Regions from separate parts of the Bradyrhizobium sp. 186 genome, predicted to be linked through region 1. Evidence: riboswitches for the same ligand, from Rfam matches in the RefSeq annotation. Region 1 holds a riboswitch; the other holds the start of a gene.
The links. A riboswitch is a leader RNA that binds a small molecule or an ion and turns the genes downstream of it on or off. The one in region 1 is predicted to bind cobalamin.
Positions count from the first base shown of each region.

Region 2: linked by a shared signal. The riboswitch ahead of metE (5-methyltetrahydropteroyltriglutamate--homocysteine S-methyltransferase) and the one ahead of IVB18_RS19200 (DUF1636 domain-containing protein) in region 1 are both predicted to bind cobalamin.

Region 1 covers NZ_CP082164.1:4,024,399-4,036,279, forward strand. The annotation lists gene cobD (threonine-phosphate decarboxylase CobD) at 1-302, shown strand, start outside; gene IVB18_RS19190 (cobyric acid synthase) at 307-1,755, opposite strand; gene cobO (cob(I)yrinic acid a,c-diamide adenosyltransferase) at 1,768-2,403, opposite strand; cobalamin riboswitch at 2,443-2,663, shown strand; gene IVB18_RS19200 (DUF1636 domain-containing protein) at 2,757-3,131, shown strand; gene cobW (cobalamin biosynthesis protein CobW) at 3,128-4,177, shown strand; gene cobN (cobaltochelatase subunit CobN) at 4,177-7,425, shown strand; gene cobG (precorrin-3B synthase) at 7,422-8,585, shown strand; gene IVB18_RS19220 (precorrin-8X methylmutase) at 8,585-9,214, shown strand; gene IVB18_RS19225 (precorrin-2 C(20)-methyltransferase) at 9,217-9,948, shown strand; gene cobJ (precorrin-3B C(17)-methyltransferase) at 9,945-10,679, shown strand; gene IVB18_RS19235 (cobalt-precorrin-6A reductase) at 10,655-11,401, opposite strand; gene cbiE (precorrin-6y C5,15-methyltransferase (decarboxylating) subunit CbiE) at 11,400-11,881, shown strand, end outside.
Region 2 covers NZ_CP082164.1:1,016,496-1,028,376, reverse strand. The annotation lists gene IVB18_RS04625 (hypothetical protein) at 1-498, opposite strand, end outside; gene IVB18_RS04620 (cytochrome-c peroxidase) at 2,296-3,363, shown strand; gene IVB18_RS04615 (group II intron maturase-specific domain-containing protein) at 3,722-3,814, opposite strand; gene IVB18_RS04610 (reverse transcriptase domain-containing protein) at 3,876-4,181, opposite strand; gene IVB18_RS04605 (reverse transcriptase domain-containing protein) at 4,293-4,922, opposite strand; gene metE (5-methyltetrahydropteroyltriglutamate--homocysteine S-methyltransferase) at 6,115-8,430, opposite strand; cobalamin riboswitch at 8,530-8,730, opposite strand; gene IVB18_RS51550 (hypothetical protein) at 9,381-9,515, shown strand; gene IVB18_RS04595 (hypothetical protein) at 9,543-9,806, shown strand; gene IVB18_RS04590 (4Fe-4S binding protein) at 9,828-10,031, opposite strand; gene IVB18_RS04585 (EAL domain-containing response regulator) at 10,649-11,863, opposite strand.

The DNA.
Region 1 (11,881 bases):
CGGCGATCGCGATCGGTTGCCGCGCTTTGCTTGACGACGCCTGGGCCACGGCAACATCAGCACGTCTCGCGCGCGACGGTGTTCGGCTCGACGCCATGGTGCAATCGCAGGGCTGGAGACTGGTTGGGGGAACGCCGCTGTTTCGTCTCTACGAGACCGGCGACGCGTTAGACGCGCAGGAAAAACTGGCGCGCAGCCAGATCTGGTCGCGCGTCTTCACGAAGAAGCCGACATGGCTGCGCCTGGGACTGCCAGGCATCGAGTCCGAATGGACGCGCCTCGCCGAGGTTCTTGTACGCTGAGCGCTCAGCGCGCAAGCGCGAGCAGGCCTTCGACGTTGAGATGGGTCTCGATGTGATCGGCGAGCGCATCGAGCGCGCTCTCGACCCTGGCGTGATACGGCTCGTTGCCTGCGGGAATATTGAGCTTTGCGAGAAACGCTCTGCGAAAATCGTCCGAAGTGAAGAGGCCGTGCAGATAGCTACCCTGCACGCGCCCGTCGGTTGAGATGGCGCCTTCCGGAGCGCCGTCGAGCCTCGCGAAGGGGCGGGCGCGATCCGGCCCGTCGGTGCGGCCGATGTGGATTTCGTAGGCCTGGATCGGTTGATCCGTAGCCGCGTGCACGGCCGAGACGCGCGTCAGGGTCTTCTGTGCGTTCATCACTGTCGTGACATCCAGAAGCCCGAGGCCCAGCGTTTCGCCCGCGGGTCCCTCGATTCCATCAGGGTCGGCGACGCTGCGTCCGAGCATCTGATAGCCGCCACAGAGGCCGAGCACATGGCCGCCTCTACGATGATGCGCCAGCAGATCGATGTCCCAGCCTTGTGCGCGCAGGAAGGCGAGGTCGCCGCGCGTCGATTTGGAGCCGGGGATGATGACGAGACGCACATCGCCGGGAATCGCCTCGCCTGGACGCACCATCACCAGATCGACACCAGGCTCAAGCTTGAGCGGGTCGAGATCGTCGAAATTGGCGATCCGCGACAGCGCAAGGCAGGCGATCTTGCATTGGCCCGGCTTGCGCGCGTCGCTTAGGCCCAGCGCATCCTCGGCCGGCAGCTCGCCGGCGCGTGCGAACCAGGGCAGCACGCCAAGGCCGCGCCAGGCTGTTTTCTGCTCGATCAGCCGGTAGCCGTCGGCGAACAGCGTGGGATCACCGCGGAACTTGTTGATGACAAAACCCCGGATCATCGTGGCGTCATCCGGGTCGATCACCGTCTTGATGCCGACGAGCTGGGCGATGACGCCGCCGCGATCGATGTCACCGACGAGCACGACGGGGACATCGGCCTTGCGGGCAAAGCCCATATTGGCGATGTCGGCCTTGCGCAGATTGACCTCGGCGGGACTGCCGGCGCCTTCGACCAGCACGAGGTCGGCGCGCGCCTTCAGCCGCTCGAAACTCTCCAGCACCGCGCTCATCAACGATGGTTTCATCGCCGCATACTCGCGCGCACGCACGGTCGCGATGCGCTTTCCCTGCACCACGACCTGTGCGCCGACATCGGTCTCGGGCTTCAAGAGCACCGGGTTCATGTCGGTGTGCGGCTCGACGCCCGCGGCAAGTGCCTGCAACGCCTGCGCACGTCCGATCTCGCCGCCGTCGGCGGTCACGGCCGCATTGTTCGACATGTTTTGCGGCTTGAAAGGGAGCACGCGCAGGCCGCGCCGCGTAAAGGCGCGCGCAAGGCCGGCGACGATGAGCGATTTGCCCACGTCCGAGCCCGCTCCCTGGATCATCAATGCGCGTGCCATCGCGAGATTGTCTCAGAACTCTACGCCGGCCTGCGCCTTGATGCCGGAGCGGAAGGGGTGCTTGACCAATGTCATCTCGGTGACGAGGTCGGCGATCTCGATCAGCTCGTCCTTGGCGTTGCGTCCGGTGAGCACGACATGCGTCATCGGCGGCTTGTGCGTCGTCAGGAAATCGACGACCTCGGCGACGTCGAGATAGTCGTAGCGTAGCGCGATGTTGATCTCGTCGAGCACGACCATGCGCAAGTTCGGATCGAGGATCAGCTCCTTGGCCTTCTCCCAGCCGGCGCGCGCGGCTGCGATGTCGCGGGCGCGGTCCTGCGTCTCCCAGGTAAAGCCTTCGCCCATCGCGTGGAACTGGCAGAGATCTCCGAAATGGCCGGTGAGCAGGCGCCGCTCGCCGGTATCCCAAGTGCCCTTGATGAACTGCACCACCGCGCAGGGCAAGCCATGGGCGACGCAGCGGACGATCATGCCGAAGGCGGAGGACGACTTGCCCTTGCCGGCGCCGGTGTGGACGATGATGAGGCCCTTTTCGCCGCTCTTGGTCGCCATGATCTTGTCGCGGGCGACCTTCTTCTTCGCCATTTTCGCGGCATGCCGGGTGTCGGTTTCCTCGGCCGTTTGGGGATCCGGTTCAGGCGTCATCGGACGGGTCCTTCGGCTTGACAAGTGGCGGTCGGGGGCAAATGGTGGGCCGACGTTGGTTCCTGTCCTATGACAGGCGAAGAGGGAATGCGATAGGGTCCGAATCGGCAAGATTTGGGTCCAAAATGCAGCCGCCCCCGCGACCGTGACCGGAGAGATGCCCGAAGCCACTGACCCCTGCGGGGATCGGGAAGGCGGGGATCGAAGGGCAAAACCCTGCTCCGCAAGCCGGGAGACCTGCCAGCGCGGACGATTTGGACCGGCGGACGGGGTGTTCCGCGACGGGGAAGCGGACCTTCGCAAGTCAGGGTTCGTGCGCCTCATCGCCTCCCGTTGTTTATCCTGGAAGGGCGATGACCGTCACACTTCATGTCTGCATCACCTGCCGTGCCGGCCAGACGCTCGCGGAGGGCGAGGTCGCGCCCGGCGCGCGGCTGCATGGCGCGATCCTCGACGCCGGCGTGCCTGAGGGCGTCACCGTTGTTCCCGTCGAATGCCTGTCGGCGTGCAGCCAGGGCTGCTCCGTTGCGCTGAGCGCGCCCGGCCGCTGGTCCTATGTCTATGGCCGCCTGTCGGAGGCCCATGCGGGCGACGTGATCGCTGGTGCTGCGGCCTACGCCGGCGCGCCCGACGGCATCGTGCCCTGGCGCAGCCGCCCGGAGATATTCCGCAAGCAATCGCTTGCCCGCATTCCCCCCATTGCCGTCGTGCCGGAGGCCGCCGAATGAATTCGCTCGCAAAAGTCCCGGTCACGGTCGTCACCGGTTTCCTGGGGTCCGGCAAGACGACGCTGATCCAGCATCTCCTCGCCAACGCCAACGGCAAGAAGCTCGCGGTGCTCGTCAACGAGTTCGGCAGCGAGGGCGTCGATGGCGAGATCCTGAAGTCCTGCGCCGATGCCAATTGCCCGGAAGAAAACATCGTCGAGCTCGCCAATGGCTGCATCTGCTGCACCGTCGCGGATGATTTCATTCCGACCATGGAGAAGTTGCTGTCGCGGCCCGTGAGGCCCGACCACATCCTGATCGAGACCTCGGGTCTGGCGCTGCCAAAGCCGCTGCTCAAGGCATTTGATTGGCCCGAAATCCGCTCGCGCATTACGGTCGACGGCGTGATCGCGCTCGCCGATGCCGAGGCTGTGGCCGCCGGCCGCTTCGCGCCGGACCCGGACGCGGTCGAAGCGCAGCGGGCAGCGGACAAAAATCTCGATCACGAGACGCCGTTGTCGGAAGTGTTCGAGGATCAGATCGCCTGCGCCGACATCGTGCTCCTGACCAAGGCCGATCTTGCCGGCGCGGCGGGGCTCGAAGCGGCAAAGGCTGCCATCACCGCCGAGATGCCGCGGCGCGTACCGATGCTGCCGGTCACCGACGGCGCGATCGACGCGCGCCTCATTCTGGGCCTGGGTGCTGCCGCGGAGAATGATCTCGCCGCGCGTCCCTCGCATCATGACGGCGAGGAGGATCACGAGCATGACGACTTTGCCTCCGTGGTGATTGATCTTCCGGAAGTTGCGGATGTCGACGCGCTGGTCGCATCGGTCCAGCGTCTCGCACGCGAGCAGAACGTGCTGCGCGCCAAGGGTTATATCGCGGTGGCCGGCAAGCCGATGCGCCTGCTGCTCCAGGCGGTCGGCGAGCGGGTGCGGCACCAATTCGACAAGCCCTGGGGCGTCGGCGCGCGGCAATCAAAGCTCGTCGTGATCGGCGAGCACGGCGATATCGACGAGGCCGCGATCAAGGCGGGACTTGGGATCTCAGGACTTGGTATCTGATGCACGTCGTCTTCCGCGAGAGCCGCGGTCTCGAGGAGACCGCGACGCCAAGGGACATCGGCCAGGATCCGGCCGATCTCGTGGTGCTCTCGTTCTCAGATTCTGATTTGGCGGCCTTCGCGGCCGGCTGGCGGCGCGGCCGCGACTGCCTGCCCTCGCTGCGGCTGGCGAACCTTGCGGAACTGCGTCATCCGCTCTCGGTCGATACCTATATCGAGCGCACCCTTTCGCAGGCGCGCGGCATTCTGGTGCGCCTGATCGGCGGCGAGTCCTACTGGGCCTACGGGCTCGCGGCCCTCCATCAACTGGCGAAGGACCGTAACATCGTGCTGGCTGTGCTGCCGGCAGATGGTCGTGACGACACGCGGTTAGACGCGTACTCGACCTTGCCGGTCTCGACGCTGCGGCGGCTCAAGGTGCTCTGCGACACCGGCGGCCCGGTCGCGGCCCAAGCCGCGATCGCGCAGCTCGCGCTGGCCTCAGGGCTCTATGCCGGGCCGGTCGTCGGCGAGATGACGGTTCCGGAGATGGGTTTTTACGATCCCGCACGCGGTGTGGTCGCAGCGCCCGCGGCGAGCGAGGGGAAGCCAAGCGCGCTTGTGACCTTCTATCGCTCGTATCTCACTGCTGCCGATACCGGTCCGGTCGACGCCTTGATCGCAGCGCTGCGCGGGAGGGGCTTCGATGCTTACGGCGTGTTCGTCACGTCGCTGAAGGCCGCCGGCGTCACGGATTGGCTGCAAGCTTATCTTGAGCAAACGCCTCCCGCCGTGATCGTCAATGCAACGGCGTTCTCCGCGATCGGCGACGACGGCGCGACGCCGTTCGATGCCGTTCAGTGCCCCGTGTTTCAGGTCGCGCTCTCGACCGCACGGCGCGAGGACTGGACGGAGTCGCTGCGCGGCCTTTCGCCCGGCGATCTCGCGATGCATGTGGTGCTGCCGGAGGTCGACGGCCGCCTGTTCGCGGGCGTGGTGAGCTTCAAATCGGCCGCCGAGCGTGATCCCGATCTGCAATTCTCGCATCTTGCTCATCGCCCGGATGAAGAGCGCGTGAAGGCCGTCGCTGCGCGCGTTGCGGCGTGGCGGCGGCTCGCGGAGAAGCCAGCCGGTGAAAAGCGGCTGGCGATTGTGCTCTCGAACTATCCGGGACGCCCGCACCAGATCGCGCATGCGGTTGGTCTCGATGCGCTGGCCTCGGTCGAAGCACTGCTGTCTGACTGCGCTGAAGCCGGTTTCGATGTTGCGCCGGTCCATGCGCTCGGCGAGACGATGCTGAAGCAGCAATTGACCTGGAGCGTCGCCGATTATCGCGCGGCGCTGTCGCGTCTTCCACAAGCGTTGCAGGACGATCTCGCGCAAGCCTGGGGCACGCCGGAGGATGATCCGAATTACCGCGACGGCGCGTTCCAGTTCGCTGCGATCCGATGTGGCAAGTCGCTCGTGGCCGTCCAGCCTGAGCGCGGCGACACGGCCATGCGCGATGCCGACTATCACGATCTCGCCCGCACGCCGCGCCACGCTTACGTGGCCTTCTATCTCTGGCTCCGAGGGCAGGGCATCGACGCCGTCGTCCACATGGGCGCGCATGGCACGCTGGAATGGCTGCCCGGAAAATCCGTGGCGCTGTCATCGAGCTGCTGGCCGGAAGCGCTGACTGGCGAGTTGCCGGTGATCTATCCCTTCATCGTCAACGATCCCGGCGAGGCCGCGCAGGCCAAGCGGCGGACCTCTGCCGTCACGATCGGCCATCTGCCGCCGCCACTTGCAGCCTCCGCCGTGCCTGAAGGCTTGCGCCGGCTCGAACAGCTCCTCGACGAATATTCGACCGCCGACGGCCTCGATCCCGCACGTCGCCTGCGCCTGATCGCCGCGATCCGCGACGAGGCGCGCGTAGCGGGGTTGGAGGGCGATCTCGGCCTCGATGCATCGGCCGCGCCGGTTGAAGCCATCCCGCGGATCGATCGCTTCGTCTGCGACCTCAAGGAAAGCCAGTTCGGCGACGGCCTGCACGTGTTCGGCCGCGGCGCCTGCGGCGAGGCGGAGCGCGACGCTCTGCGTGCCGCGCTCGCGGGCCGGCGCGTCGCGCCAGGGCCGTCAGGTTCGCCCTATCGCGGGCGCCGTGATGTGCTGCCCACGGGACGCAATCTCTTTGCGGTCGATCCGCGCGCCGTGCCGACGCCATCGGCGCATGCGCAGGGAATCGAGCTCGCGGAAGAGTTGTTGCGCCGCCACTTGCAGGATCACGGCGACTGGCCGAAAGGCCTCGTGATCGACCTCTGGGGCTCGGCGACCATGCGCACCGCAGGCGAAGAGTTTGCCATGGCGCTGCATCTGGCCGGCCTCGCGCCGCGCTGGGATCACGCCTCGGGGCGTGTGACCGGTTACGACATCGTCGCGCCGGCCGAACTCGGCCGCCCCCGCATCGACGTTACGCTGCGCGTGTCGGGCCTGTTCCGTGATGTCTTCTCCGGCCTTGCGCAATTGTTCGAGGCGGCGGCCGAGGCGCTATCGACGCGCGAGGATGAGGGCGACGAGAATCCGTACCGTCATCGCGCGTCCCGGGTGTTCGCGCCGCGTCCCGGACAATACGGCGTTGGCCTGTCGGCGATCCCGGATGCCTTCACACCCGATACGCGCGAAGCGGCCGGCGAAGCCTGGCTGTCGGCATCGTCCTGGGCATTCTCCGCCGACGGCGCGATCAAGCCCGATCGTGCCGGCATCGAATCGCGGCTCGCATCTGCCGACGCTTTCGTCCATGTCCAGGATTTGCCTGAAACGGATCTGCTGCTCGCCGCCGACTACGCCGCGCATGAGGCCGGCGTCGCGGCTGCTGCGGCACATCTCGGCGCAGCCGCACCGTCGCTCTATCATCTCGATGCGACGCGGCCGGACCAGCCGCATGCGCGAACGCTGACGGAAGAGATTTCGCGTGTCGTTCGCGCGCGCGCGGCCAATCCTGACTGGATCGCCGGCATGATGCGCCACGGGTTTCGTGGGGCCGCCGAGATCACCGCGACGCTCGAGCACATGGCCGCCTTCGCCCATCTGGCCGGCGCCGTCCCGCCGCATCTCTTTGATCTCTACTACGATGCGACGCTGGGCAATGACGACGTCCGCGCCTTCATGGGACGCGATAATCCGGCGGCGCTCGCCGCGATGGAAATCTGCTTCACACGACTGCATGAGGCCTCTCTCTGGCAAACCCGCCGCAATTCGATTGCCGCTCGGCTCCGGGAGGCGTCATGAGTGCAATTGCGGTCAAGGGCTGGTGTCCCGGCGCGCTGCGGCCGATGCAATCGGGCGATGGGCTCGTCGTCCGGGTGCGTCCTTTCGGCGGGCGTCTTGAAGCAACCCAGGTTGCCGGACTTGCTGAGCTGGCTGAACGCTTCGGCAACGGCCTCCTTGATGTGACGAGCCGCGCGAATCTCCAGATCAGGGGTGTCGACGAACAGGGCCATCGGCTCTTGCTCGACGGACTTGCGCATCTGGGGCTGCTTGACCACGACGCTGATACCGAAGCCCGGCGCAACATCCTGGTGACGCCGTTCTGGATCGGCGGCGACGAAACCCAGTCACTTGCCGCGGAGCTCGAAGAAGCGCTTGCTGATAGCGCGCTGGCGCTTCCGACCAAATTCGGCTTCGCCATCGATGACGGAAAGTCGCGCGTGCTGGCCGGCGATTCCGCTGACGTACGCATTGAGCGCGATCGCGGAGGCCGGCTTCTGGTGCGGGCTGATGGCGCGAGGCTCGGCCGCTCCGTCGCACGCGGAGAGGCGGTGAGCGCGGCGCTCGCGCTCGCAAACTGGTTCATCGTCTCCGGAGGAGCCAAGGGCGGGCGAGGGCGCATGGCGGCCCACATTGCGGCTGGCGCGGCATTGCCTGAGAGCTTGCGCGCTGAGACCGAGCCTGCCCCGGTGATGGCCGCGTTGCGGCCCGGGCATTACCCGCAGGGGGCAATGGTTGGCGTCGCGTTCGGACAGATGCTGCACTCGACGCTCCATCAATTCGCGGGTTGCGGACATGCGCTGCGCATGACGCCATGGCGGATGGTTCTGAGCGAGGGCAAGCGGGAGATGCCGAGGGTGGCAGGCCTCATCACGGAGCCTTACGATCCCGCGTTGCGCGTCATCGCCTGTAGCGGCGCCCCGCGCTGCCGCGAGGCGCATGCCGACGCGCGGGCGCTGGCGGCAGCACTTGCGCCGCGCATCACCGCCGATACGCGGCTGCACGTTTCCGGTTGCGCCAAGGGCTGTGCTCGTTCCGGGGCGTCTGCGGTGACGTTGGTCGCGACCAGCGGCGGCTTCGATCTCGTCCGCGACGGCTCGACGCGCGATGAGCCGGTGTTGCGCGGCCTGAACGGCGCCGACATCGTCAGCGATCCCTCTATCCTTGTGGGAGGGCACTGATGCCGCACGTCTACGAGACCGATGGCGCCGCGATCTACCGGCAGTCCTTCGCGACCATCCGGGCCGAAGCTGATCTGTCGCGCTTCACGCCCGACGAGGAGCAGGTCGTGGTCCGGATGATCCATGCCGCCGGCCTGGTGGGCCTGGAGGCGCATATCCGCTTCACGCCCGGCATGGCGACCGCTGCGCGCGACGCACTGCAGAGAGGCGCGCCGATCCTGTGTGATGCACGCATGGTCTCGGAGGGAATTACGCGCGCGCGGTTGCCGTCCGGCAACGCCGTCATCTGTACGCTCGGCGACGCGGCCGTTCCTGCGCTTGCGCAATCCATGCGCAACACGCGCTCGGCCGCAGCGCTGGAGTTGTGGCGGCCGCATCTCGACGGCGCAATCGTTGCGATCGGCAACGCGCCGACCGCGCTGTTTCATCTCCTCAACATGCTTGAGGACGGCAACTGCCCGCGGCCGGCGGCGGTGATCGGTTGCCCCGTCGGCTTTGTCGGTGCCGCCGAATCCAAGGCCGCGCTGATGGCCGATCCGCCGGTGCCGGCGCTGACGGTCGAGGGACGTCTCGGCGGCTCCGCGATCACCGTTGCCGCCGTCAACGCGCTGGCGAGCCGGAGCGAATAGCGATGGGACGCATCATCTGCTGCGGTCTCGGCCCCGGTGATCCCGACCTGATGAGCGTGCGCGCGGACCGGACGGTGCGTGGCGCAAAGCACGTCGCTTATTTCCGCAAGAAGGGCAGGCCGGGCCAGGCGCGCCGCATCGTCGAAGGCATGCTCGCAGGCGACGTCACCGAATATCCGATGGAATATCCGGTCACCACGGAGATCGCCTTCGACAGTCCCGACTATGTCCGCCTGCTCGCCGGCTTCTACGACGAGTGGGCGGAGCGCCTGGCACGGCTGGCGCGCGCGGTTGATGTCATCGTGCTCTGCGAGGGCGATCCCTATTTCTACGGCTCCTTCATGCATCTGCACGCGCGCCTGCAAGGCCGCGTCGAACTCGAGGTGATCGCCGGCATTCCCGGCATGGCCGGCTGCTGGAATGCGGTCGGGCAGCCGATCGCGCTTGGCGACGACGTCACGACGGTGTTGATGGGCACGTTGGACGAGAAACAACTCGAACGGCGCATGCGCGATTCCGATGCGCTCGTCATCATGAAGACCGGCCGCAATCTTGAGAAAGTGCGCCGCGCGCTCGCTGCCGCCGGAAGGCTAGACGATGCCTGGCTGGTCGAGCGCGGCACCATGCCGGGCGAGCGTGTGGTGCGGCTCGCAGATATCGATGCCGCCGAGTGTCCCTATTTCGCGATCGTGCTCGTGCACGGCAAGGGCCGGCATCTGGACGCCGCCGAATGACGGGCACGCTGACCATCGCAGGCCTTGGGCCGGGCAGCGACACACTGGTGACGCCTGAGGTCTCTGCCGCACTCGCGGCTGCGACCGACATTCTGGGTTATGCGCCCTATGTCGCGCGCGTGCCGCCGCGGGTGGGGCTTAACCTCCGTCCGTCCGACAACCGCGAGGAGTTGCAGCGCGCTAGCGAAGCCTTGCGGCTTGCCGCCGAAGGCGGGCAAGTTGTCGTCGTGTCCTCGGGGGACCCCGGCGTGTTCGCGATGGCGTCCGCCGTGTTCGAGGCGCTCGAACAGGCGCCGCAATGGCGGGAGCTTCCGATCCGTGTGCTACCCGGCATTACCGCGATGCTGGCTGCTGCCGCGCGCGCCGGTGCGCCGCTCGGCCATGATTTCTGCGCGATCAATCTCTCGGACAATCTCAAGCCGTGGGCGGTGATCGAGAAGCGCCTGCGGCTGGCGGCGGAAGCCGATTTTGCCATCGCGATGTACAATCCGCGCTCGACAAGCCGGCCGGAGGGATTTGGCCGCGCGCTTGCCGTGCTGAAAGAAGCCGGCTGCGGCGAACGCCTCGTGATCTTTGCGCGCGCGGTGAGCGCGCCCGACGAGCGGATCGAAACGGTGACACTGAACGACGCGCGGCCCGAGATGGCCGATATGCGCACGCTCGTGATCGTCGGCAACTCGCAGACGCGCCGCGTTGGCCGCTGGGTCTATGCGCCGAGGCAGATCCGATGACCGAGCCATTGCATGATTCCGGCTACGCTTTCGATCCGCTGTCGCTCGGGCAGTTCCGGCCGCGAGATCATGATCACGGGCAGGCCCAGCGCACGGGCGGCGTCGATCTTGGCGCGCGCGCCATCGCCGCCGGAATTGCGGGCGACGATCCACGCGATGCCTCGCGCGCGCATCATCTCCAACTCGCGATCAAGCGTGAACGGTCCGCGCGACACGATTACGTCAGCCGCGAAGGGCAGGGGCGCTTCCGGTGGATCGACGAATCTCAGCGTGTAGGTGTGCTGCGGCCTGGTCGCGAATGGCGCAATGTGCTGGCGCCCGATAGCGAGGAAGACGCGCGCCGGGGATTCGGGAAGAGCAGCGACCGCAGCGTTGACGTCAGCGACCTCGATCCAGTTGTCGACGGGCGACTTGTCCCAAGGCGCTCGCTCCAGTGCAATCAGTGGCGTCCCGGTTTCCGCGCAAGCCGCAACCGCGTTGCGGCTTATCTCGGCGGCAAAGGGATGCGTCGCATCGATCACATGCGTGATGGCTTCGCGATGAATGTAGTCGGCAAGCCCGACCACGCCGCCGAAGCCGCCAATCCGGGTCGGCAGCGGCTGATCGGCGGGCGCACGGGTGCGGCCGCCATAGGAATAGACGGCCGCGATGCCCGCGCGCGCGATTGCCGCCGCGAGCAGGCTCGCATCGGCTGTTCCGCCCAGAATGAGGGCGCGCGTCATGGCTGATCCCTGGCTGACTATCATCGGCATCGGCGAAGATGGACTCGCAGGGCTGTCGGAAGCAAGCCGAAAGGCGCTTGCCAATGCAGAAACGATATTCGGCGGCGAGCGTCATCTCGTGCTGGCGGGCGTGACCAGTCGCGGCCGCGCGTGGCCGGTGCCATTCGATGCAGATGCCGTGCTGAGCTGCCGCGGCCGGCCGACCGCGGTGCTCGCCTCCGGCGATCCGTTTTGGTATGGCGTCGGCGCAAGCCTGGCCGAGAAGCTCGATGCCGGCGAGTGGATTGCGCATTCCGCGCCGTCGACCTTCTCGCTTGCCGCCGCGCGGCTGGGCTGGCGGCTCGAATCCGTCGTGTGCGTGGGTCTTCACGCCGCGCCATTCGAGCGCCTTGTGCCGCATCTCGCGCATGGCGCGCGGATCATTTGTCTGGTGCGCGATGGCAAGGCTGCCGGCGATCTCGCGAGATGGCTGACCGAGCG
Region 2 (11,881 bases), 3.0 Mb from region 1:
AAAAAGAGATTCTGGCCAATCTGTGAACTCCAATTCGAAGCTACGTAGGCCAGTGAGTTTGGTGGTGAATTTAAGGGTCTTCCCTGAAAGGGCTGCCAATGAGCCAGATGCGAACTTGAATACTGTCGTGCCGGAAGTTGCGACCGCAATGCCTTGCTCGCCTTCCATGCTAGAGAAGCCGGTCGCCTCGGAGAGTTGCCCAATGGCAAGTCCCTCCAGCGCGCGGCGAAATTCCAGGGACGCTAAGTATGTTCCTTTATCAGCAGCCCATTCGCTCACCGACACTGCTGTAATCCCCGCGTCACTCAAGAGACCATCGGCGATCCGGCAGCCATATTGAACCGTGAGAATGATCCGCTCATTCCGAACTCCGACCGGCTCTCTATCGGCGGCAGTGATTGTGCACGCGTACCGCATTGTGTCCGCAGCCGCGCCCGTGCTTAGCCCGAGCAACTCGAGAGCGGAACATAACACAAAAGCGAGAACGGGTCTTCTCATTCGGCTACACCTAGTCTGGAGTATCGTTCGCCTGCTCTGTACAATCTGACGCTACGGCCGATTCAAGCTTCTTCGATCGCTCTGTCGGATGAAAGCTACTCATGGTGACCGCGGTGTCGCAGAAACGAGGCAATCGGTATCCCCCAGCGGTGGCCCTGGATGGGCGGCCCGAACGGTTTCATTATCGGCGCTCACGGTGCGCAGCGGGCCAGTACATCGGTGAAGCAAGGCAGAGGACCGACGCATTTCAGCTCGGCGGCGGCCATCATGGGCGCGACGGCCCGCGGCGACGGAGCGCTACGTTCCTGACGCAGGCGCATGCGTTCTATGAGCGGACGCCATTTTCCGCGCCAATGACCCGCGGCAAAGGTCCCGAATTTTGCTTCACAGTGTCAATGTAAAAGGAAACGTGGTCGCTAGGAGCCGTTCAAAGGCAGATTTCCGCTCAAACAGGCGCTCTTCGAGAATCTTACGCTCGAGATCACTTAGCTCGCTTTGAAGCCTTCTGCGACAGCGCCAAATGTCATTCCGCACGTATCTGATCTCATTCAAGCGATCGTCAATCGAAGCCATCACAGACACCATATCTAACTTGAACCACCCATGGACAACTGGTCCGCCGGTGAGATCTCACGACCTGGCCATCTGCGGACATGATGTAACGATCTCCTCCCAGCATGTCGTCTTGTATCGGAGTCTTTCAACGCAAGAGCATGAAGTGACAGTTACTTCTGCAGAAGTTCAGCGATTTTTGCCTTCAGCGCGCAGGATTTCAAAAGCTGCCACTAGCCCGTGAGTGGGTCGAAATGATTATCTTACTCCAACCAACACGCGGCCCGATCAGGTGTCAGACCGCCCACTTAAGCTGGTTTCGAATGGGAGTATCTGAGTAATCGGACGGTCGTACCGTCAAACTCTGGGTAACAGATTTGAGATCGGCAATTGCCGTGCCAGCGAACCCAGGTGGGATTCAAGACAAACCATTGTTCAGGCTTGGGGGCTCGTCTGTTACAATCGAGCGGGATTTCGGCGGCGGCGCGCGAAGAGCCGGCCCGGATATGAGGTCGGAGAGCCTTCAGTCGGCAGGGCGAGGCGAAATCGTGAGCGATGCGCACCGCCGACGCCTCGGCTCAGTGTCTCGCCATATGCCTGCGTAGATCTTATTACCGCCGTCCCACGCGCGGTCGGCAAGCTGTCAACTGGATCTCATCACAAAAGTTTCTGTGCGATGATGTCTAGCCGGGACTGGCGCTTGTCGCATCTGTGACACTGCATGTATTCATCAAACCAAGACATCCGACGTTGTTCGGTAGCCGGGACTCGTTCCGTAACTAAATCAGCAGCTTGCATGTCAGATGCAACTGGCATGGGGGTTGCTATTGTCCAGCCGCACCGTGAGCGCTGAGCGCGACCAGCGGTGTAAGACGGATACGATCAACTTCGCTGGAGCCGTATTGGCCACCCAATCGCTTAATGGAGAACCGATGCGGCCACCGGACAGATTATCCTTTTTCGGCACGCTTGTTGTTGTCAGATCGGCCAACATGCCGAAGGTTGAGGCGCTAGTCTGATCTACCAACAGGAAGGTCGTGATCTAAGCTCAAAGCGAACTCGCGAATCAAATAACGGCTTAAAGCATCGTGGGCGAACGCCGGCAGCGAGCACCTCGAAATCGAACATTTGATGCAGCCTCGCTTCAGAGGATCCGGTGCTGCGCCGGGCCCGTTGAGGGAACGGGGTGTGGCATCGCTTTCGACTGTTTCCTTGATTAACAATCAGAACTGATGAGGCGGGTGTATGAACAAATCGATCCGGGAGCTTCGGCTTGTGGCTGAAGCATCTGTTTTGGCGATTGGGCTGCTGATGTCGTCAGGAGCTAGCGCGGACGATGATCTGATGAGAACCGCCAGGCAGATCTTCCGTCCGATCCCCTCAGTCATTCCTGCGGTAAAGGACAATCCAGTCACGCACGAAAAGGTCGAGCTTGGCAAGATTCTGTTCTTCGATCCGCGGCTATCGGCAAGCGAGATCATTAGCTGCAATACGTGCCACAATCTCGGCAGCGGCGGAGTCGATGCCGGTCCGACCTCAGTCGGTCACGGCTGGAAGGTCGGCCTACGTCGGGCCCCAACCGTCTACAACGCGGTGTTCAATGCGGCGCAATTCTGGGACGGACGCGCCGCGGACCTCAAGGCGCAAGCAACTGGCCCTGTGCAGGCGAGTGCCGAAATGAATGCGACTCCGGATCATGTGCTCGACACCTTGAACTCAATGGCCAGCTATGTCGCCTTGTTCAAAAACGCTTTCCCGAACGAAGCGAGACCGGTCAGCTTCGAAAACTTTGCGAAGGCAATCGAGGCTTTTGAAGCGACTCTCATTACACCTGCGGCCCCCTTCGATCAGTATTTGGAGGGCAATACACATGCTCTCGATGATCAGCAGAAGTCAGGGTTGGCGCTGTTTATGGAGAAGGGATGCTCCTCTTGCCACAATGGAATCAATGTCGGTGGACAGGCCTACTTCCAGTTCGGCGTGATGAAGAAGCCGGACGCAACCCTGCTTCCGGAAGCCGATAAGGGCCGATTCGCGGTCACCAAGGCGGTCGGCGACGAATATGTCTTCCGCGCGGCGCCGTTGCGGAACGTCGCGTTGCGAGCCCCTTACTTCCATTCGGGGCAGGTTTGGAGCCTGAAGCAAGCTGTTGCCCTGATGAGCGAAATCCAGCTCGGCGCCAAGCTTAGCGATGGGGAAGAAAACGACATTGTCGCGTTTCTGAATTCGCTAACCGGGCGGCTACCTAAGATCGAGTATCCGATACTACCCACCCGTACGAACACGACGCCAAAGCCTTCAATAGACCGATAGGATTAACAGCACCAGCGTCATGCCTTGCCGAATAGTAACAAATGCGACGCAAGAACCCGGCATCCCGCAATGACGTGAAAATGAATGATCCCGTGCTGTCACTCATTACTAGGCAATCGGGTAGGAGGAAGCCTCACGGCTTCCCCCTCCCACACCACCGTACGTACGGGTCCGTATACGGCGGTTCGGCAGGCACGTTGAGGTGGCGGTGCAATTCGATGAGGGACAGTAGCCCGAGTTGCACGAAGAAGGCGGCGCGATAGGCATCGTTCATGTGGCTGGCCCCGGCATTCCACCAGGGACCGCCGCCGTTGTAGGCCGACCGCCATGCCCGCTCCGGATCGAGCCCGCGTTGCATCTAGCGTTTGCGGCGTGTCCGCGGTCGCTTCCACTGGCGCCAGAGGATATTGCGCAGTTTGCGCCGCATCCAGCCGTCAAGCTCCTCGAACACCCCTTTGGCCTCCGCCAGCCGGAAGTATTGCAGCCAGCCGCGCAGGATGGGGGTTTGGGGGTCACCGCCAGGGTTGGTCTTGGCGCAGCCTCGTCCTCAGCTTGCTCCGCAACCGCTTCACGCTATTGACCGCCACCCGCAGGCGCGGTTGTTTGTGCGCGGTCATGGTGTAGCCGAGGAAGGTCCGCACCCAGGAACGGTCAACAGCGCTCTTCGCGGCGTTGACCTTGAGCCGTAGCCGCTCCGTCAGGAATTGCGTGACCGACGCCATCACCCGCTCGCCAGCCCGCCGCGTCCGAACATAGATGTTGCAGTCGTCGGCGTAGCGGCAGAAGGCATGGCCCCGTCGCTCGAGTTCCTCGTCCAGATCGTCGAGCAGGATGTTCGATAGAGGTGAGAGGACCGCGTTGCGGCGTGCCTTCGCTCCGCGCCGTCGTAATCCCGCCCGTCATCAATCCAGCTTGCAGGTAGCGGCGGATCAAATCGCAACACCCGTTTGTCCGCAGCCCGGCGCGCCGCCCGTGCCATCAGCACGTCTTGGTTCACCCGATCGAAGAACCTTCTCCAGATCGAGGTCGACGACAAAGCGTCGGCGCTCAGCCACATGCGCCCGCGCGGCAAGCACCGCATCGTGCGCGCTGCGCCCTGGACGGAAGCCGTACGAGGCCTTGGAGAAGCCTGGATCGAACAGCGGCATTAACACCTGATGCATCGCCTGCTGGATCAGCCGATCCACCACCGTCGGGATGCCCAGTTGGCGCATCCCTCCACCGGGCTTCGGGATTTCCACCCCGCGCACCGGCTGCGGCCGATAACGGCCTTCCAGCAGTTCTTCTCTGATGCGCGACCAGTGCTCCTTCAGATGCGGTTGCAACTGCTCCACGGTCATCCGATCAATGCCCGCGGCGCCCTTGTTCGCCAACACCCGATGGTAGGCCGCTATCATGTTCGCTCGGCTGACGATCTCCTCCGTCAGCCGCGTCTCCACCTCCGGAGGGGAAGGTTGCGGTCTTGCTGTGGCGATTGATGCAACCCATTCCCTGCTCTGGCGGCTTCCGGCCGCTACCCTCGGGATGAGCACGACGCATCTCAGCGTCATCGTCTGCATCTGCTATCACCATCGACAGACCGGCCTCCTCCGGTACTCGACGTTCGGCCCTTCGCCAGCTTGGTGCTGCCGGCTACTACGGCCTCTGCTGACTTCTGCCGCCCCTTCCCGACGCCTTGCAACGCCGGTAGCACACCCGTTGCCGGGGGCAGGGCGGCAGACCTCCCAGGGTTAGTCGCGTGACCTTCGTGCCATCTACCTGTCGCATCTACGGCCGCACCCTCCGGGTGATATCGGGCTTCGGGAATTTTGGCTCCCTCGCCCGGATGCGGACGCCTCCTATGCGCTGGCTGTTCGTCAGGCCGGCACTTTGCTTACAGCTTCCTTCAGACCCCGCCTCGCGACGACGCCCTTGCTGTTCAGCTAACGGTTCCCATCACCAGGGTCCGTAGAGGACTCTCACCTCCAAGTCATCGACCGGACACCACTCCGGTCAAATCGCGCCAGTCACCGCGCTCCGCGCCATGCCTGGCGCACCAAAAAAAAGCCCGGCCTCTTCCGGAGGCCGGGCGAAAGTCACGCAGGAACGACGCTGCTTTACGCATCGCACCAGCTTTCGTCGGTAGGGAGGACTTACCGGCGATCGATTTTCGGCGAGGGCATTCGCCGTCAAACAACGAGAAGCGGATATCACTCCGCGCGAAATCTGGAGCCGCTTACCTTCCGCTCCTGTCGGAAACTTCACGATTTGCCCACCACTCGCCCGCTGTCCGACTGGCAAGGCAGTGCCTTGATCGAGCTGGGATCCCGCGCAAGCGGTTTGGCTGCCGTGCCCTGAAACACAAGCGGCAGTTTGCCGTCGCGTAGCAGCATTTGGCACCCCCAAACAACAACGCTCGATTATCTTCCCGAAGATCGTGCCAAGGCGCCAATTTCGTATGACGTTCCGTAAGGGCGGTAAAATAGATTGTTGTGATGGGACGCATCCACGCGGTGGATAAATGAAAAAGTAGGGCTGTGCTTCGCGTCGAGCGTTAATGACTTCGCAATATGTGACCTGATCGGGCGTCGCCGGCATGCTGTCGGCCGTCGGGTCGAGAATCGAGCTTGTCGCCGGCTGCATGCGACCGCCTCCGCCGACGCCGGCCGGCATTCCCAGGCGCTGGGAACTTTGGGAGCTCGCAAGGACATCGTAAGCCCCCAAAGCGCGTGCATCTTATTCACAAACGCATTGGCGAAACGCTCCGCACCATCATGGCTCAGCCCGCAACTCGCGTGCGGCGGCCACCATATTGACGAGCGCGGGACGCACCTCCTCCCACCTTCGAGTTTTTAGTCCGCAGTCGGGATTGATCCAGAGCTGCCGATCGGAAACTCGCTGCCGCGCCAGCACAATCAGCTGCTTGATTTCCGCCGCTGCGGGAATGCGCGGTGAATGAATGTCATAGACGCCAGGCCCGATCTCATTAGGATATTTGTAGCTCTTGAAGGCCTCGAGCAATTCCATCTTAGAACGCGACGTCTCAATTGATATGACGTCGGCATCCATTGCTGCGATCGCATCGATGATTTCGTTGAACTCGGAATAACACATGTGAGTATGGATCTGAGTTCCGTCGGCGACAGCGGAGGAGCAAACGCGGAAGCTGTCCACTGCCCAATCGAGATAGTTCTTCCACTGCGATTTGCGTAGCGGCAATCCCTCCCGCAACGCAGCCTCGTCGATTTGGATCATGGTCGCTCCAGCCGCCTCAAGGTCGATGACCTCATCTCGGATCGCGAGAGCGATCTGTCGGCATGTCTCGCTCCGCGAGATGTCGTCACGGACAAACGACCAGTTCAGGATCGTCACCGGTCCGGTCAGCATAGCCTTGACGGGTTTTTTGGTCAGAGACTGCGCATAGCGCCACCATTCAACGGTCATGGGCTTCGGCCGGGAGACATCTCCGAACAGGATAGGCGGACGAACGTACCGCGAGCCATAAGACTGAACCCAGCCGTGCTTGGTGAAAGCGAAGCCCAACAGCTGCTCGGCAAAGTATTGAACCATGTCGTTGCGCTCGAACTCACCGTGTACGAGCACGTCCAGGCCGATATCTTCCTGCCACTGCACGGTACGGGCTGTCTCCGCTTTCAGAAGCTGCTCGTACTGCGTGTCATTCAGCGCTCCCCGCGCATGAGCCGCACGCGCATTCCGGACGTCGGCCGTTTGCGGGAAGGATCCGATGGTTGTCGTTGGAAACATCGGCAATGCGAACGCGACGCGCTGGACGTCGGCACGCTGGGTGAACGCGCTGCGACGGCGACGCATGCTATCGTCAATCGCGGCCATTCGTCCGGCGACATTCGCATTGTGGATCTCGGGCGATGTTTCGCGGATCACGGCTGCGTCCTCCGAAACCGCAAGTTCATCGGCCACCTCGGCAGCATGGCCGGCCAGCGCTTTGCCCAATATCGAAAGTTCCTTGATCTTCTGAACTGAGAACGCCAGCCACGTCTTCAGATTGGGATCGAGATCGGTCTCTAGCTCAATGTCGATCGGAACATGAAGCAGCGAGCAGGAAGGAGCAATCTGAACACGGTCCCTGCCCAGCTTTTTGACCATAGGGGCAAGTTGGTCGAGCAGCGCCGCAAGATTGGAGCGCCACACGTTGCGACCATCAACGACGCCTAGCGAGACCACGAGATCTCTGCGGGCTGTGGCGACAATTGCGTCCAACTGGTCGGGTGCCCGAACCAGATCGACATGAAGCCCGGCAACGGGCAAGGCCAAGGCTGTTTCAAGATTGTCGCCGATAGCGCCGAAATAAGTGGCCAGCATGATTTTAAGGGCCGGCACAACCTTTGCGAAATGAGCATAGGCCCGGCGGACAGCCGCCCGCGATGCTTCGTCGACGTCCATCACTAGGCATGGCTCGTCGAGCTGAACCCATTCAGCACCGCGCGAGGCTAGTTCGCGGAGAACATCGACATAGACTGGGAGGAGCCTATCAAGCAGCGACAGCGGATTGAATGCGGGATTTGCGCTTTTGCCGAGCTTCAGGAAAGTGACTGGGCCAACTAGGACGGGGCGCGTTTGGTAGCCGAGGCTTTTTGCCTCCTCATATTCCTCGATCGGCTTTCGAGAGGAATACTTAAAGATCTGATCCTGGTGAAATTCCGGCACCATGTAGTGGTAGTTGGTATCGAACCACTTCGTCATTTCCTGTGCGGCTACGCCAGGCCCATGCTGAGCGTGATCACCGTCCTGAGCGCCACGCGCCATGGTGAAGTAGGTCTTGAGCGACACAGGACCTTCGGTCCAGCTGTAGACGTCGGGAATGGCTCCCACCATTACGCTGGTATCGAGCACATGGTCGTAGAGCGAGAAGTCATTCGAAGGAATGACGGTCGCACCGCAGGATTTCTGCCGTGCCCAATTAGCGGCACGAAGTCCACTCCCCGCCTCGAGGAGCTCGGCTTCGCTGGAGTTTCCCGCCCAGTAGCTCTCGAGCGCGAATTTGAGTTCGCGTCGTGGGCCGATGCGTGACGTCCCCAGTGTGGCAACGGGAAGCGAAAGAATAGACATAGCTCAGACCCCATAATTGGGGCAAAGGCCATGGCGGACGCATGCAGCGAATATCGCGTGAGCGACAGCTGCTTGGCGCACACCGGGACACCCCGCCCGTGGACGATATATTGTCGAGGCAGGTCTCCTGGCTCGCGGGTCGTCGCTGCTGTCCGGCCTTCCCGAAGCCGCATGGCTTCAGTGACTTCGTTGGACAGCGGCTCGCCGCTTACAGTTGCGGGGGCAGCGCCGGCATTGCACCGGCTTCCCTCTTAGCTCCGGATCAAACGAAATCCGGAGACCACGACGGCTGGCATTATGCGCACGAGGATCGATCCGTCAACCTACTGAGTGTCGCTGCGATATTGCCCAAGCGATTGCGAACTGTACTAGGTAGGCTACAACGGTCTTACTCCGGGCCTCGTGAAAACGCGTGGATCTGTGGAGGCTCCGCTTGTGAATGCGTCCGCTCAACACCCTGTTCTCGTAATCGGATGGGCTAACGCGAGCAGAACGAACGCGCTGGGCGCTTTCGACATCTGCATGATCGCGACAAAGCCTGATCTTTTCCGTCAGCAGCTTCTCGAACTCGCCTGTGAGGAAGTTGCGATCATCCTCGCCGGCATCCGTTTGATCACAGCGCGATGAGGCTGCTTAGGAATTGCCAAGGCCGGATTGCTCCAGGATCGAACGGATGATCAGGTCGGACTGCCTGTGTTCGGCCTGCCCCACGACGAGCCGCGAGCTCGATCGCCTCCGTGGCGTTGGTCAAGATGATCTCCTCGGTGCGCCAGGCACTCACGTGCTGAGCGACTTTGGCGCGCGCCTCGTTGTCTCCGTCGCCGCTTGGCGAATAGTGCAGCCTGGACGTTGGCCTGCGCGACATCGCAGGAACAGTTCCGGACCTCAGGATGCACGCTGACTTGCGAAACTGGAGTAAGCGGCGAGAGCGCGCACGGCGGGATCGTGCTATGACTCTACGCTCCATGCACTCGTGCACGGTGACCACGGGCAAGCGGATGCCGAGCTTCTCGTACGTCTTCAGGATCTCCGGACCGATCTCGTCGCGCGAGGAGACCGTCTCTTCGGCTTCGGCCGTGACGTAGCTTTTAGATATCCTGCAAGTCGATCTTGTGATATTCGACGCCCGTCCACTTCGCCTTGGCTCGTCAGCCAGCGACGATAAGCCTCGACGCGGCGACTGGAGCATCGAGGCGGCCTTGTCCTTATTCGAGACAAATTTGACGGTGTCCTCTGACAGAGCCCTTCGAGGGCTTCTCGGAGTCGATCAGCGCCTTAAGGTCATAACGATGTTGATCGACCTCGATGCGCCCCATGCGGTCGGCGGCCTCCTCAAGCTCGACATCTACTACTTCGTTCGCGAAATCGAGCGGTGAAGCCGTCTGGACGCGGGCTGCTTATGCTGTCTTAGACGGGACACAGGTGTCAGGCACCGGACAGACGACCGCGCATTGCGGCGTGTCGGAATGGCCCTCGCACTCCGTACACTTTTTGGCATCGATAACGTAAATGTCACGCTTGAGGCTGATCGCCGCGTTGGGACACTCGAACTCACATGCCCCACAAACGGTGCATTGCGAAGCGACGATCTTGTAAGCCATGCCTTCCGACTCCTTAGGCGAGCGATGCCATTGGCGATCCCTTTCAAATGCCGTGCCAAACACAGACGCGCTCAATGATGGGCAATTTGCCCAATTGTGCTGTCCCGGGTCTGAGACCATGTTGCATCTGCGACAGCAACGGGCCACTTCAATTTCAAGCTATGCGAGCCCTCGGGCCCTACTCCGAGAGCCAGTCGCGACTCGACCGCTGCGAGCTTCCGTTGGTTTGTCTGGCATGGCAGCGCGGGGCCAAGCGACGCTCGACGATTCCGAAACCGGCGGCGCGACTAAAAGCCGCGAGCCGACGCACGTCTACGCCGGATCTCGGCAAACCTCCGGTCACACGCCCTGACTGGAGGTTTTGTGCAAGCCTCGCTCACGGCTGCAACGTTAACTCCGCGGATTGACTCGCTGGAGGCTTGCCAAAACGGGTTTGTGCTACAATAACCTTCGGCGTCGCTTCGGAGGGAAATGAATCCGCCGGGAGGAGCGATACTGGCTTTGCAAAGTGACCGATTTAATTGCAGTCAGCCGCATGCCTGGTGCCGAGTAGGTATGGCGGCGCGGGCGAGCGCTGGTACGCTTTGCCTGGCTGTGCTCAGCCACTCCTCATGCAACTATTTTGGACGAAGTGGAACAGGGCTGAAAGATGACTGTGCAAATTGCTTCAGCGGCATGGCCTTTCCGAACAGATGGCCCTGCGCAAGGTCGAAGCCGAGTTCGGTCACAGCGATCAGGTCGGCGTGGCTCTCCACACCTGCGGCGACGGTGCGCACACTGTACTCTTTGGCTAGATCGACGATATGGCGGCACACCGTTCGCTTCAGGGGCCCATTTCCGCAACCGGCGACGTACTGCCGGTCCACTTTTAATTTCATGAACGGGAATCTTTCGACCCCCATCAGCTGCGGCCAATTGGCGCCGACATTGTCGATTGCAAGGCCAATGTTGTGAAAGCGAACCTCACGCGCGACCTCGATCAGGAGATCTAGGTTCTGGATCGCTTCCTCGCTCTCGATTTCAATCGTCAAGCCGCCGAAAGCGGGGTGCGACGGCATGCGCTGACAGAGATCGCGTACCGCCTGCGGGTCAATCAGGAATGCTGCCGGGAGATTGATGGAGAGATCGATCGAAGTTTGCTGCTCCAGAAGATACTGCCAATCCTTGATCGCGCGGTCGATCACGAACTGCGACAACTCCCTAAAATGCGGATCGTGAGCCTCCGGGATGAAATAGGCTGGTGGAACAACGCCCCAGGTCGGGTGCCGCATTCGCACAAGCGCCTCGGCGCCGCGGCGGCTGAGGGTACACGCGTCAAAGTTCGGCTCATACCAGAGCTCAAGCCAGCCAGCGTGTAAGGCTTCTCCGACATGGACTGCGGGACGGGGCGCCGGCTCTCTGGGCAAGAGCATGGCGACCCGATCGCGCAGCGTCTCGGCTGCAAACGGCGTCCTCAGCGGCGGCAGCATATCAAGTCCATATTCGCCCCCGACCTGCTGCACTGCCGTCATGACGATCGACTCGCGGGCGCCGAACGCCAGCACTCTGCCTGCAAATTCTTCGCGTACGAGTATCTCGAGCAATCGTCCAGGCTCGATGCGATCCGAGCCAATGCCGAGCAGGATCAGATCAGGGAAGTCCGTGCAGAGTACGTGCGGCAGCTCGTCAGCAGTCCCGCATTCGCTGATAACAAACCCCATATCCTCCAGCACATCCCGTAGAAAGGCGCGCAGATGCCGCTTGCCGACGGCCACGCACGCTCGCGGCCGCACCTTACGCTGGCCGAAGATTACAGGTTTCCCTCCGACCAGTTCGGCCTGCCCATGCTCCATCGCAACCACTCCCGTTCC